DNA from 2 places in the Ureibacillus sp. GCM10028918 genome. Region 1 is predicted to be linked to the other one. Evidence: riboswitches for the same ligand, from Rfam matches in the RefSeq annotation. Region 1 holds a riboswitch; the other holds the start of a gene.

What was found. Region 1 has a riboswitch for cyclic di-GMP ahead of ACFQU5_RS12440 (DUF5667 domain-containing protein). Riboswitches for the same ligand answer to the same signal wherever they lie in the genome.
Region 2: another riboswitch for cyclic di-GMP. It lies ahead of ACFQU5_RS19580 (sensor domain-containing diguanylate cyclase); the one in region 1 lies ahead of ACFQU5_RS12440 (DUF5667 domain-containing protein).

What each region holds. Positions count from the first base shown of each region.
Region 1 is NZ_JBHTFK010000013.1:31,832-40,074, reverse strand. It holds gene ACFQU5_RS12455 (ATP-binding protein) at 1-2,052, shown strand, start outside; gene ACFQU5_RS12450 (CheR family methyltransferase) at 2,049-2,906, shown strand; gene ACFQU5_RS12445 (SpoIIE family protein phosphatase) at 3,053-4,192, opposite strand; gene ACFQU5_RS12440 (DUF5667 domain-containing protein) at 4,484-5,881, opposite strand; cyclic di-GMP riboswitch class I at 5,951-6,032, opposite strand; gene ACFQU5_RS12435 (sensor domain-containing diguanylate cyclase) at 6,335-7,909, shown strand; gene ACFQU5_RS12430 (methyl-accepting chemotaxis protein) at 8,196-8,243, opposite strand, start outside.
Region 2 is NZ_JBHTFK010000041.1:67,207-75,449, forward strand. It holds gene ACFQU5_RS19580 (sensor domain-containing diguanylate cyclase) at 575-2,077, opposite strand; cyclic di-GMP riboswitch class I at 2,328-2,409, opposite strand; gene ACFQU5_RS19585 (AbgT family transporter) at 3,009-4,547, shown strand; gene ACFQU5_RS19590 (M20/M25/M40 family metallo-hydrolase) at 4,566-5,921, shown strand; gene ACFQU5_RS19595 (hypothetical protein) at 6,318-6,773, opposite strand; gene ACFQU5_RS19600 (DUF3100 domain-containing protein) at 6,777-7,667, opposite strand; gene ACFQU5_RS19605 (M20 family metallopeptidase) at 7,704-8,243, opposite strand, start outside.

The sequences.
Region 1 (8,243 bases):
CTAGATAACATGGAGAGTCGAGAATGGCTACAATCTAATCTCGCTACACTTTTGACCAAATATCAAGGTGTTTCCTCACTTAATAAGTTGTCGGAAATCTTCCTTTCAGAAATAACGAAGAGCACAAGGGCAACATATGGTGCGTTTTATGTGGCAAATAAAAATCTTGATGAAACAGAGTACATAAAAACAGCTTCATTTTCTGGGTCTAGTCAAGACATTGGACGTGATTCATTTAAACTGGGTGAAGGACTAATAGGACAAGTAGCGGTAAGACAAGAAGTTTTCCATTCTAATAATGTTCCAAAAGATTATACGCTTATTCAAACAGGACTTGGCGAAACAGCACCAAAAAGTATTTTAATCGTCCCGGTGAAATTCGAAGATAAAGTTATTGCCATAATTGAACTTGCTTCAATAGAGGACTTTAAATCGCTAGAAATTGAACTAGTTGAAAATGTAGTGGATTCATTTGGAATAACGGTAAACAGTATTATGGATCGCATGGAGATTGTCCGACTATTAAATGAATCCAGAGCAATGACCGAAGAGCTACAAGCTCAATCTGAAGAATTACAATCTCAATCTGAAGAATTACAATCTCAATCAGAAGAATTGCAAATGCAAACAGAAGAATTAACGATAATAAACGAACAGCTAGAGGAAAGATCGAAAGAAGCAGAAGCAAAATCGAGAGAACTAGAGGTGGCCAAGAAAGAGCTTGAAGCAACTGCTGGACAACTCATCCTAAGCTCAAATTATAAATCCGAGTTTCTTGCCAATATGTCACATGAATTACGGACTCCTCTTAACAGCATCTTAATTTTATCGGAGATGCTGGGAGAGAATGACAACAACAACCTGACCGAAGAGCAAGCTGAATTTGCAAAAGTCATTAACTCTTCTGGACAGGATTTATTGTCATTGATTAATGATATTTTAGATTTATCAAAGGTTGAAGCTGGTAAATTAGATATTTTATTTGGAGAAGTGAATATGGACGAACTACCACATTTACTGCAACAAACCTTTACACCAGTTGCTAAGCAGAAAGAGATTGAGTTTAATATTATGAAATCTCCAAATGTGGAAGATATTTTCCATACAGATGAAAAACGTTTTAATCAAATCTTGAAGAATCTATTATCTAATGCTTTTAAATTTACGGACCACGGATCTGTTTCATTAACAATTACTAAATTAGCTGAACAACAATTATCTACGGATATGCAGCATTTGAGTAAGGATTGGTTGGAAATATCCATAATAGATACTGGAATTGGTATATCAAAAGATAAGCATCAGCTGATTTTCGAATCATTCCAACAGGCAGATGGTGCAACTGTTCGTAAATACGGTGGTACAGGTCTTGGATTATCCATTAGCAAAGAATTTTCAAAACTGCTGGGAGGTTGGATTGAGCTTAAAAGCGAAGAAGGTAAAGGTAGTACCTTTACACTTACACTTCCAAGCCTGCCAAATGGTATAAGTGAAGAATGTCAGCAAGAAATAAATAAAGATCAATCCAAAAAATCTCATGAAGAAGTTGCAGCTACTCAAGTAATTGAAGACTTTCCTGCACAAAGAGAACTTGAAGAGATGAAAGAACCAGATGTAATTACTAATCTCCCTTCTCTAAATGCAGAATGCGATATTTTTGAAGGAAAGAATGTTCTGATTGTTGATGACGATAATCGAAATATATTTGCTCTTAAAACTGCACTTGAACACAATGGCATCAATATATTTGTTGCAAAACACGGCTTGGAATGTTTAGAAATCATGCAATCCAATACCGAGATAGACCTAGTATTAATGGATATTATGATGCCTGTGATGGATGGTTATGAAACAATGACTAGGATCCGAAAAGATTTACAATTGACTGAAATTCCGATTATTGCCATTACTGCAAAGGCAATGAAAACCGACCGCGATAAATGTATCGAGGCTGGTGCTTCAGATTACATCAGTAAACCTATTAACTTGGAACAGTTATTCTCTGTTCTGCGTGTATGGTTAGTTTCACAAGGGAGTATTGAACAACGATGACTCATCAATCTGATTTCAATTCGAATCTTGATCGAACAACTGAACTTACAGACCTGGAAATCGACCTACTACTAAAAGCAGTTTTTCGTTTGTCTGGCTATGATTTTCGTTTATATAATCGTTCTTCTATATCACGAAGAATTCAGAATCGAATGAAGGTAAGCAATCTTTCTACCATTACTGAGTTAACAAATATGATTATTCATGACGAAGACTATTTACATCAGATTTTAAATGATTTTTCAATTAACGTGACCGAAATGTTTCGAAATCCTTCTTTCTTCAAAGCCTTTAGAAATGAAGTAATTCCGAAACTGCGTGATAATGCTGAAATTCGTATTTGGCATGCAGGGTGTGCAACTGGCGAAGAAGTATTTTCAATGGCTATTTTGATGGAAGAAGAAGGCTTAATGGAGAAAACGGTAATTTATGCTACCGATATGAATGAAGATGTCCTGGAAAAGGCAAAGAATGGCGTATTCCCAATCCATAAAATGCAGGCTTATACAAAAAATTATCAGCTTGCTGGAGGAAAAGAGTCCTTTTCTCAGTACTATAATACTGATAGACAGTATGCTTACTTTCATAAATCACTATTAAAGAATATCATCTTTGCACAACATAACTTAGTTACAGATCAATCATTTAATGAATTTCATATTATCATTTGCCGTAACGTTCTTATCTACTTTACACAGAGGCTACAAAATCAAGTACATCATTTATTTTATGAAAGCTTAGTGCAAGGCGGCTATCTCGGTCTTGGAGATAAAGAAACGCTTCGCTTTATCGATATCATGCCAAGTTATAACGAAGTAAATGGAAATGAACGTATTTATGAAAAAATAGAATAATATAAAACGGCCAGTCAAAAGACAAAAAAAAACCATTTTTCTTCAATAGAAAAATGGTTTTTTTTGATGTAGAAAAATCGTTTTTATTGATGTAGTAGAAATTGATTTTTCGTTTAAGCTTTTATTTATGTCCAAATCTCTTTTCTCTAGTCTTGAACTTTCAAAAGAACAAGACACATATCATCCGGTTGGTTCTGTTGCTTTTCCTTTGGCAGAAGTTCATCTAACAGCATTTCCGACCCACTCCATGTTTGCTGTGTTAAATTTTTAATTCGTTCTTCCGCTTCAAATTCATCTGGTGCGATTGCTTCGAGTAAACCATCCGTGAATAAAATAATTTGAGCTTCTTTTTGATAGTGAATGATTTGTTTTTCTACTTTGATTTCGTCAAAGAATCCAATGGCGCAACTACCTTGATTTAACGGAATAATATGTTCTTCATCAAGATATACATAACCATGTGGATGTCCTGCATTTACATATTCTATTGTTTTTGCCTCTGTATCTATTACTAAATAAATCGCGGTAAAATAATATGGTATGGATTCTTTTTCATTATGTAATTGAGCCATATATCGGTTAAGCTCCTTTACCACATCGACTGGATCTACAATTTGTTTGATTGCTTCTCTTAATACAGAGGAGATAAACATACAAAGCAGTGAAGCGGAAATTCCATGACCCATCATATCTAATAGGATAACTGCATAGCGATGTTCACTTATTTTATGCCAATAATACATGTCCCCGGCTAAGTTGAATGATGGTAAATAGGATACCTCCAGTTGTATGTTTTTTTCCTTTAAAGGTGGACTAAGCAGACTCCTTTGAACATTTGTTGCAAGATCTAATTCATATTGGATTTTCTTTTCGTGTTGTGTATGCCAATCTAATTCCGCCTTCAAGCGTAACGCTGCTCGAATTCGTGCAAGCAGCTCCACTTTATCAATAGGCTTTGTTATATAGTCCATGCCACCCATATCAAGCGCTTCTGCTAATTTATTTTTATCATCTAACGCTGTAACAAAAATTATCGGGATATCTTTATAACGATTATTCGCTTTAATAATTCTACATGCCTCGATTCCATCAATTTCAGGCATCATGATATCAAGCAATATTAAGTCTACATTCTTGGAAATTGAATTTGGAGCATCAAGTTGTAGATAGTCAAAAAGCTCCTGTGCAGAAGTTAAGGAAACACAGTCATTATAACCTACATTATTTAATATTTTTTCAATGACAAATAAATTTACTTTATTATCATCGACTAGAAGAATTGTCACTTTTTATTTCCCCTATTCTAGTTATATTGGTATAAAATATTCAAAATCCTCCATTCAGAGTAATGAGACAGACCTGAATATATTTTATCGCTAGTAAACTAATCTTATTTCTTTTATTATACAAGAATATAGATACATTACTTTTATCTGAACATTCAATCAGTTAGATAATCTTCTTCCTCATATTCTATTACCCTATATAAATAAAAAAAAACCACTTTTGCCAAAAAAATTGGAAAAGTGGTTTAGTAAAACAATCCCTATTATTATGCCTTTGCAGCTAATTAAAAGTTACTCTTTGTTTCCTTTGTTTCCTTTTTCCTGGGATTTATTTTGATCGTTTTGCTGTTTTGCATCTTGTTTTTGCTCTTGTTTTTGCTCTTGTTTTTGCTCTTGTTGCTGTTGCTTAACCGCTTGTTTTTCTGCTTGCTGTTGCTGTTTTTGCGCACTGTTTTCCTGCGCTTTGGCTTGTTTTTCCACAGCTTGTAATTGTTTCTCTGCTGCTTTTTCTTGTTGTTCCACAGCTTGCTCAGGCTTTTGTTCTACGTTCTTGTTCACTTTTTCTACTTGTTTTGTTGCTGGCGTTTGAGTCTGTTTTACTTCAGCTTTTTTCACTGGAGTAGCTGAAGTTTTTTGTTCTTTTGTATCAATAACTGCTGGTGTCACAGAAAGTGTTTTACTGTTTGTTACTTCCTCTACAGCAATATTGTCATTTTCAATCTGCTCAGCAGCAGTTGCAGCTGTAGCATCGTTTTTTGTTTCTTCATTTATTTCTGTATTTGTTGCATCATTCGAACCTATCGTTTCCGCTTGAGTCTTTTTTTGTTTTTTCTCTAATTGAGCTAACTTTTTCGTTACTTTCTTGTCTAGCTTTTCTTGGGCTTTTTCGATATTTTTAGCAATTGCTTCTTTCGCAGTTGGATTTCCAACTTTTTCAAGAACCGCTTGCAGTGCTAAAATATTCGCTGAAAACTTGGCAATCAGAGCAGCACGGTCTGCATCTTCTTCTGTCGCTGCTTCTTCATTTCCCTCAGCTTCTTCTGTACCATCTACCTGGACTGTTTCCTCTGATTCTTCAGTCGCTTCAGTCGGTACTTCTGTTTCTATTTCTTCTGATGCTTCAACATCCTCTACTTGATTTAGTGCTAAAACTTGTTGTTCTATAGCCTTTTCTAAAGCTTCCTTCGCTAAATCCTCTTCACCCGCAGCAAACAATGCCTCTGCTTCAGCTATACGTTCTTCTGTTAAAGATACTAGCAATTCCGCCTCTTTTTGGTCATCAAAAGTTAGTGCTAGCTTAATATTTTCAGTAAACTGTTTGAAGAAATAGAAAAAGTCTCCTGGTAATAATGACGGTTCCTCTACAACCGTCTCTTCTTCAACCGGTTCATTTACTGTAGTTTCAGTTTCCTGTACTTCATCGGAATTTTCTTCAGTCGTAGATGCAGTTTCCTCTGATGCAACTTCAGGATTCTCAATTGTTGGAGCATCTGTTGCCACATCATCAGTTGTAGTTTCTTCCTCGATAGAAACAGTTGTTTCTTTCTCAGTAACTTCCTCTTGAACTACTCCTTGTACTTCCTCTTGAGTCTCCTCATTTGCAAATACTTGAGTTGAGCCTATAGCCAAGGTTGCGGCTACTACACCTGTTGTAAAAACATTTCTTACTTTCACATTTAATCTAGACATTAAAAGTCCCTCCAATAATTTTTGGAAGAAAATAAATCACTCTTTTTTGAAGTAGATTCACATTCTTCATTTGGTAGCCCAGCCATCCTAGTTACCCCTTAGATCTGTGACTTTGCGTCTCTATCTTTCAATAGATTTGCCTTTTTCAAATGAGGAACAAAGTTATCGTTCACTTCATTTATATTAAATATAGTCCATTAGCGTCAAAAATACTATATATAATATTTCCCAATAGTTTTACTATCTAATTCATTACATGTAGATATAGATTTACATGTTGTTTAGATTTATTTTCATCACATAAGGGCAATCCCGAATAGAGAACTCATTTGTATTCTCTTATAACTGGTTCGTTATTTTCCTTTTGAAATATAAGCAAACTCTCATAACATTTATGTTAAACTTAATAAGTTGTTCTAAAATTAATTTACATAATCAGGATTGGTATTTTATATGAAGAATCTATCAAATCGAAAATTCAAACTAACAAGTTTATTAATGTTTCTTATAATAGCATCCGTGCTATCTACTACTTTCATTCTCTTGTTCGCATCTTATCAGTCTGAAAAGAAATCCTTAACTGATACTTATTTAACTCTTAACTCATCAAAATCAGAGAAATTAAGTAGTTCAGTAAATTCCTTATTTAAATCTATGAGAATAAGTTTACAAGAAACCACACAATTTCTCTCAAATAATCCTAATATGACAGATGAAGAGATTCAAGAACATCTAGAGCTGCTGCGGAATAATAGTCGATACTTCAATTCTTTAGCATGGGTTGATGAAACGGGATTTGTTCGAGATATAGCCCCTATCAGTGTGGGTATAAAAGGAAATTATATTACCGGGGTTACAAAAGATGTAGTAGATGCAAAAAAGCCAATGCTGACAGCGCCGTATAAGGCACCTACAGGCCGTATACTCGTTTTGATGAGTGAACCTTATTATGATAATAAAGGAAATTATAAGGGCATTATTGGTGGCTCTATTTACTTACAAGAAAAAAATGTTCTTAATGAAATACTAGGTAACGATATTATTGACCAGAACGGTTCTTATTACTATGTAGTCGGGCCAAATGGTACTTTATTATTTCACCCTAAAACAAATCGTATTGGAGAAGGTGTAATAGACAATCCAATCATTCCAAAGCTTGTACAGGGACAAAGTGGGATGGAACGTGTTACAAACTCTGAAGGTGTGCCAATGCTAGCAGCATATAACTATCTTTCTGAAATAGGTTGGGGAGTTGTACAGCAGACACCTGTTTCCTATGTCGATGGACTGTTACAAAAACATATACAAAATCTTCTATTGATCTTTCTTTTACCTTTTATCATTTTACTTATAGTTTCTTTAAGCTTTGCTAGAAAGCTGGCTAAACCGTTTATTGACTTAGCGGATGTCGTGAATCAATTTGGTACAGACAAGCAAATTCATCCCCCTGTTTTTAATTCACACTGGAATCGGGAAGCTGATCTTTTAACGAAAAGCTTGATTATTGCCATTGAGGCGGTTGAAAATAATAACACCTTATTGAAAGAAGAAGCTATGACGGATGCCCTTACAGGTTTGTCAAATCGAAAAAAACTTAATAAAGTGATATCTTATTTAGCAGGTGAGGGACAGTTGTTTTCTTTAGTTGCAATCGATATCGATCGATTTAAATTGATTAATGATAGTTATGGACATCAAATGGGGGATGAGGTTTTAAAGTTTTTAGCTCAAACCGTTCGATCAGCAATTAGAACGAAAGATGGATTTTTCCGTTATGGTGGAGAAGAATTTATTTTATTACTACCGGATACTAACTCTTCAGAAGCCTATTCTCTTTCAGAAAAGATTCGAACTACAATAGCGAATACAATAAGTCCGGTGGGCAAACCCATAAACATTTCACTCGGGGTTTCAGAATTCCCTACCCATTCTGATTCCTTAGATGATTTATTTTTATTTGCTGATAAAGCGTTGTACAGATCAAAAGAAAATGGACGAAATCAAACTACGTTATGGGGACAGGATTAGTTACTGGAGCGGCTTCAGATAAGGAACCAACGCGCTCATACTGCGTTGGTTGCCTTGTCTGGCAAAGTTTACATTTTTCTTGATAAGCAAATCTATTAAACCCACATCTTGAAGACGGAGTTTAAGAAACTCGTTAAAAACCTCGGATTAAAGGTACACTTTAAAAAATGGAATTGCTTTTTTTTAGTTATTAATCCTAACATTAAACCTGTTAATTTAGAATAGATATTCCCTTGTTCTTTACAATGTAAAAAAGCAGCCACGTATGGTGACTGCCCTTCATAATTTATAGTTTAAAATGCTGAATGCTTTGTTGCAGTATTACTGCTTTTCC
Region 2 (8,243 bases), on a different contig from region 1:
GCAACCTATAAATTTTATTGGGGAATCTATTTATCAGATACCAGTGTAACGACTACAGTAACCTTATGCTTTTTTTAATACCTAGTTTTCATATACTTTTGTAATAAGTTGGCTAACTTTTATACTAGCGCCAACAATAATGACATCATTTGTGAAAAAACTCTTTGTCCACTTTAAGTACATTAACAAAGTGTTGGTCGGTTAAATTAATAGGCGTTCTTATTTCAGTGGAAACTAGCCTTTTAATAGTCATCTTGAAACTGTTACTTGTTACTTCTAGAAAAGCAACGTTTTGGATAGTTAATTCAAGTAAATAAGTCCTTTACTTATTTGAATCAAGCTTGCCCATAGAAAACATAGATATCAAATTACACCATTATTTTATCTGTTCATCATTTAAAGATGCCCCAAAAGCAAAGCTCTTGGGACACCCTTTAAACACCATTTCAACTAATTGCAAAGAATAGACCGCCATACTAAGGTGATGGTCTATTTGAATCGGTTTTACGTTGTGAACCTATTTCTTCTTATGGCTCAGCATGCAACATAATTATTTCCGATGGATTCTTGCCTCTTAAAAAAACTTATATTGGTTTTTCCCTTTTCTTTTTGCCTCGTACATAGCTATATCCGAGTTCTTTAACAATAGTTCTAGTGTATCCCCGTCTTTAGGGTATAGGCTGATTCCAATAGTACCTGTAACAAATGTTTTAATGGAAGAAAAATGAAACCCCGATTTTACTTCTGATAAAATCTTTTGAGCGATTATTTCCAAATTTGAACTTGTTATATCTTCTAGTAATATCATAAATTCATCACCGCCATACCTGGCAGCGATACCATTATATTCCATCACGATAGGCAGAATTCTTCTAGCAACTTCTTTCAATAAGGCATCACCTATCTCATGCCCGTAAACGTCATTTACTTGTTTAAAACCATCTAAATCAAGGAATAGAATGGCTAATTCACCTTTATTATGTTGGGTTCTCCTACTGAATTCCGTAAAAAATAAATAACGATTTGGAAGCAGCGTCAGTTGATCATAATAGGCTAAATGACTTGTCTCATTATGTTTTTCTTCTAATGAAGAAAGCATTTGATTAATTGAACTCTCAAGAATAAACAATTCATCCTTAAAGTATTTACTTTGTGTAACCCTCGCTTTAATATCCTTATTCTCCTGAATCTGATTTAATTGCCACGAGAGATTGCCTACCCGACTGAGTATGAAGCGATTTAGAAGAAAAATGACAAGTATTATGAAAAATAAACTTGCAGCAACTAAATAGATGGTAATTTGGCGTACAGTCTTTTTTTCCTCTAAATAAAAATTTCGTTTATGATCAAAACTTATCTGATAGACAGAGTCTTTAGAGTAATCACTTAATAGTAATGAACCTGTTAATAAAGTTTCACTAATATTTTCAACATTGAATTGTTGTTCAACTTTGTTTACTTCAATAGGTTTAAGAGAAAGATTTAACGAAAGTTCATCGGACATTTCTTTTATGCTGTAATCATTGATTAGTCGACCCATTATTAATGTCCCAACTGATGGACCTTCTCCGTTACTTTGATAAATTGTTTCAAGCGAAGTCATGGCTAAGCCATTAGCCGTACTAACTAGACGTGTTTCGCTAACTCTATCCTGGTTAGTTAAAAGTGGCAAGAATGTTTTATAAAAGTCTGATTCTAATTCAGTTGGTTTCTTTTCCTCCAAGCTATACCCTAACTGTAAGACTAATTGTTTTTGATTATCGATGAACACATAGAAATCTACCTGATTATTTTCTAATGTGATTTTATCAAGATTCCGCTGAAGATACTTTTCGTTTTTATAGATCATATAATTATAGGTATCATCCCAAACCGCCCAATCACGAGTCATGATTCCCAAAACATCCACATTCGAAAGTATATTGTTATTTACTCTCTTCACATCTTCTAATGTATCAATACGATCAAGCTCAGTCGCCTCTTCTAACAGCATCGGAGTTAAATATGATAAGAGCAGTGAGATAAAAAGAGCCATTGAAAAACCAACTACAAGAATGGTCATTAATTTTAGTTTCAATCTGTTTCCCTCACTTATCTGATAATGTGACTTTCACATCACACTCCTATAATGTAGTTAGTCTTGTCATTTCTATTTACAACTTTACTTGAACATATAAAATAAATGCACATAAGCCATCACTAGTATTTGTATTTTTTATAACAAACATTCGATTAATGATCGAAAACGTTATATCCTATTTTGGAACCGCTTAGATAAACGCTAAAAAACCCTATACGTGTATAGGGCGCCCGAAAAGACAAAATACATTCGCAACTGGCTGGCATATCAATGACTTAGCCCCTATAGTTTTGCGTCCTACTTTTTCAAGTAGTTTGCCCCCATAAAATTATAGTATGAAATTATTATTAATTTAATATTAATATACCATATCGTAAACAGCCGAGAAGAGATATATTTACTCGCAATAATTATTAGATTTGATGTACTTTCTATTTTATGAGGATGTGCTGAGAATTAAAGACTCGCATGAAGAGAAGGACGATAAGCATAGAATGGCTTAAGGAGAAAGAGACGATTCCTCTTACTCTTTTTTTCTGAATAATATTTACAATTTTCAGATTTTTAAGTATATTAAATAAGACCATTTAGAGTCTTAGTTCCTTAAATTAAATGTTGTAAAACTACTTAATTTATTCTGCCTAGACTGCTAAATCGGGAGTTTATAACCGAGTTCAACGGAAGATTACCTAAGGTTACATATAATTCCTTTAGTGTCATCTAGAAAAATGATGGAAATACATAACGGAAGATAGGTTGACAAGTTTTTTGTTGATAGATTTTGAGAAGGCAAAAAACAATATTACCAGATTTAGATACAACCATTTGTTTTCATAACAATAAGCCAAATTCTGTCTTATCAACTGTCGACTGTATACACTTTTTTCTATCGAACTTATTCTCAAAAATTATAAAAGGAGTGATTGACTTGCTAGAACCATCGGCAAAAATTCAATTAGAAAAGCCAAAAGGGTTTATTCGATTTCTTAATGGAATTGAGCGATTGGGAAATCGTCTTCCCAATCCATTTGTTTTGTTTATCTGTTTAGCTCTATTGTGTATTTTGGTTTCTTGGCTGGTACATGCCTTCGGAGTTTCTGTTATACATCCAGGAACAGGAGAAGAAATATTCGTCAAAAGTTTAATCTCTACTGAAGGGTTAGCATTTATATTAGGATCAGCGATAGATAATTTTGTTAGCTTTAACCCGCTGGGAGTCGTCCTTGCATTAATGTTGGGGATTGGCCTATGCCAAAAAATTGGTTTATTTGAAGCTGCCATAAAGAAAACCATCTTGGGTGCTCCAAAAGCTATTATTACATATGCCGTGTTGTTTATCGGAATCCTTGGCAATATTGCATCAAATGGAGCGTATGTTGTAGTTCCTCCTTTAGCGGCAATGGTTTTCCTTGCTGTTGGAAGGCATCCTTTGGCAGGAATGGCTGCAGGGATTGCGGGTGTCGGTGCTGGTTTTACTGCCAATATTTTAATTACGGATTTTGATGCACTTATTTCGGGAATCTCGACGGATGCTGCAAAAACCATCAGTAGTGACATTGTGGTAACCCCTATTGATAACTGGATTTTTATGAGTATATCTGTTTTCGTACTTACGATTACGGGTGCATTCGTTACTGAACGGATCATTGAGCCAAAGTTGGGCGCTTATAAAGGAAGCGGGCAAGAAGAAGCAATAACAGCAGTTGGGCCGTTAGAAACAAAAGCCTTAAGAAATACAGTGATTTCAGCATTAATATATATTGGTTTTGTTGCTATATGTTTATTTATCCCAAATAGTCCTTTAAGAAATGAAACTGGTGGATTCATTCCCTCACCGTTTTTGGATGGAATCACGATGTTTCTTCTATTCTTCTTCTTAACGATAGGGATTACATATGGTGTATCCGTCAAGAAAATCAAGAATTCAAGTGATGTAACGAATTTTATGGTTGATGGAATCAAGGATATGAGTACCTTCATTGTATTGGCATTCGCCATTGCACAGTTTATTGCTTATATTCAATGGAGTAATTTGGCAATATGGATTTCCGTGGACGGATCAGAACTGCTTAAATCCATTAATTTCACTGGTTTCCCGGTTATTATTCTATTTGTATTATTAACGGCTGTATTAAGTCTCTTTATTACAAGCGGTACTGCTTTATGGTCAGTCCTGGCACCAGTCTTCGTACCTATGCTGATGCTATTAGATTTCCATCCGGCATTTATACAAGTGGCCTACCGGGTTGCGGATTCGGCAACAAATATGATTACGCCACTTAATCCGTTTGTGGCGATCATGCTCGTATTTATTACCAAATATGATAAAAAGGCCGGGCTAGGGACGCATATTTCTTTAATATTCCCTTATACCATCGCATTCTTATTTGTTTGGATCATCATGATATGCATCTTTGGCCTATTTGGAATTCCAGTCGGACCAGGGGTAGATATGTATTTAAAATAATTGAAAGTGGGGGTTATGATGAATAGTTCAAAATTGAATAGTATCTTGGCAGACAGAAGAGATGAGTACTTGGAGCAATTATTTACCTTGCTTAGACAGAAGAGTATAAGTGCCGAAAATATAGGCATGGAAGATTGTGCCCAATTAGTAAAAGGGATGCTGGACGAAGCAGGATTGAATAATACGAGATTAATTGACACAGGTGGCCATCCCGTTGTTTACGGGGAAATCATGAAGGATCCCGACGCTTTTACATTATTAATCTATGGGCATTATGATGTTCAGCCCGCAGATCCACTGGAGGAATGGAATTCACCTCCTTTTGAACCAACAATCAAGGATAATAAAATCTATTGTCGAGGCGCAGGAGACAATAAAGGTCAATTCCTGGCGCAAGTGTTGGCGATTAAAACATATCTGGATTCCATTGGTGAACTTCCGATTAATATAAAAATGGTCATTGAAGGAGAAGAAGAAGTTGGCAGCAGAAATCTAGCTTCCTTCGTTGAAACCAATCGGGATTTATTGAAAGCCGACCTTGTCTATACATCTGATGGACCTATGCACTCTTCCGGAGCACCGTTTGTGTTGCTTGGCGTAAGAGGAATGCTCTATTTGGAATTGACAGCCCAAGGAGCAGATTGGGATAACCATTCGGGCAACAAAGGAAACATTGTTCCTAACCCGGCATGGCAACTAATTGACTTAATGCACACGATGCGTGATCGAGATGGAAAAGTTTTAATAGAAGGCTTCTATGATAATATCCGGAAACCTTCGGAAAAAGAAAAAGAACTGATTCGAAACCTCCCTTTCAACCGCGAACAAGTGGCAGAACAAATCGGATATAATGATCTGGATATGGATGGAGAAACCTATTATCATAAACTAACAATGGAACCGACATTCAATATAGCTGGATTTACCAGCGGATACGGCGGTGAAGGGGCGAAGACGATCATTCCTGCAAAGGCAAACCTTAAGCTGGATATACGCCTCGTAGTCGATCAGGACCCTGATGATATTTATGAAAAGGTTTGTAACCATGTCAATAAATTTTCACCCGGTGTGAAAGTGTCCCGTATAGGTGCTATGCAACCATCCAGGACGCCCGCTGAACTGGATGTAGTCAAAGTCGTAACAGATGCAGTACGAACAAGTTATGGAATGGAACCGGTGCTACAACCAAGCCTGGGAGGAAGCCTGCCTGATTATGTATGGACCAAGATTCTAAACTTGCCATCCATCGTTGTGCCCTATGCAAACTTTGACCAAGGCAACCATTCACCGAACGAGAATCTTGGACTAGACAACTTTTTCAATGGGATTAAATGTACTTGTCAGGTTATTCATGAACTTGGGGAATATGCTTAGAGCAGCAAAAACTAAATAAGTGAAGCATTACAGTCGATTTTATCTTTCCGGGACCTGACCACTACTTCCGCAGATAAAATCAATAGACTTCACAAGTAAAGAAGTGCAAATTCTAATATACTGAATTTGCACTTTTTTATTATTTCGGATTGATTACAATCACTACCCAAACGTTTTTTGCATTTCCTTTAATTTGATTTTATTCGATTTGATTTGATTTGATTTGATCAATCTAGCTCCTCTATGAAGAAACATTAAGCCGATTCATTAAATCGAACGATTTTATTTGATATTTTTTCTGTTTAAACAAAAAACCAGTTGAAATATCAGTTATCCCGATTTTTCAACTGCTTCCATTCTATATAGCTTATAAGAACACCATGATATAAATAACTATTAAATAATTCCCTGCATACGTAAAATAATCTCTGCTATTACTGCTGAACCCAGGAATGTACCTAATATTACGAACATCCCTACAATAATCGTTTTCCATCCTAATTTAGCAAAATCAGTCCATGAACGACCTATTGAGATACCCGCATAAGCCAAAATCGGTGTTGCAATGGCTAATAGATTGACTTTGGCTGTCCACTCGACAATTTGTTCAGACCCAGGCACGCCTGGAATTGTAATGAGAAATGCTAATATTCCAATATAGGCAATACTCGGGATTTTTTTGTACGGATTCAGTCTATGAAGGATTAATCCAACCAAACTTATGGCCGCCAAAGTCAGAATTCCTGGAATTGACTCAAGTGGCATGACCTCATAACCAATCCAGTTTCCGATGATCACCATAAAAGAGACAATGATAAACAAGATAATCCATTCTTGAATATTTTTTAGCATAGATTATTTCACCACCCTTGTTTTTGAATCATCATTATCTTTCTCTGTTAACACTTCAATGTTTGATTCCGTATCAAGATTTGAAACCATTACAGCTTTGCCACTTTTTTTATCTCTTCGTTTCGTTAATACTTTATACATTTTTTCTGTTAATGGTAACCCTATAAAGATACTTGCATATAACCCAGTAACAGATGTTAATAGGTTACTAGCCCCTGAAAAAGCTGTAATCGTATCAGCCATATCCGGGAATGCAGCAACTAGTGGTCCCAGTGAAGCAGCTGTCATACTTCCACTTCCAACTCCAGTAGCCATAGCAAATGAATAGGGGTGAAGCGGGAGTGTAGTAGCCAAGAAACCAGAAGCTAATCCTATAAAGATAGATCCAAATACAGTACCGAAAATATACATGGACATGACGCCACGTCCTTCTGGAGAAGAAAGTCCAAATTTGTCAGTAATTAAGGCTAGATTCCCTTCTCGACCAATGGAGTGAGTCATACCAATACTTTCTCTTTTTAATCCCAATAAAATTGCAACAGGAAGCGCTAGGAAAATGGTACCTAAGTTTCCGATTTCCTGGAGGATCAAAGCTGGCCCCGCTGAAATCAATTGAGGTAAAGCGGGTCCTGCTTGAAGGCCAAACTTTGCAATTAATAGAGTGAGTGTAATATAAACTAGTGTTTCAGCATTTTCCGACTGTTTTTTGGTAACAACCGGAGTAAAATAAATGGCAATGCCAATGATTACTGCATAAAGCATAGGAAGTAATAAAATAATACCCATACCGACGGATATACTATGCTGTCCAATCAATTCTGTAACAATAACGATTGCTAATACGATAAGATGCAGACGCCAATCTTTCCATAAACCAAATGCTTTTCCCTCCATAGACATTGCTCCTTTATATGAGAATTCGAATGCTTCCTATACTTGTACCTCTTTTGCATGGACTTGCATATATTCCAAAGTTGCTTGTCCAAGAATTTTGGCTGCAATTAATAATGCTCTCTCATCAATATCGAATTTCGGATGATGGTGTGGATAGGATACTTCCCACTCAGGGTTTCTTGCACCTGTAAAGAAGAAAGTTCCTTTTACCTGTTGTAAATAATAAGAGTAATCTTCCCCACCCATAACAGGTTCTGTTTCTTTTACTGCTGTTACTCCTGGGATTTTCTTCGCTATTTCTGCTACGAACTCCGTCTCTTCCTTATGGTTAACAAGTGTTGGATAACCGCGGGTATAGTTGAATTCATAGCCTGCTCCAGCTGTTTCACATACGCCTTTAACGACTCTCTCCATCTCTTCTTCCATAAATGCACGAGTCTCTTCTTTAAAAGTCCTAACCGTTCCAAGCATTTCTGCATGGTCTGCAATAACATTATATGGATTTGCTGCTACAAAGGAGGTAACGGATAACACGGCAGCATCTAATGGATCGATTTTACGGCTGACAATTTGGTT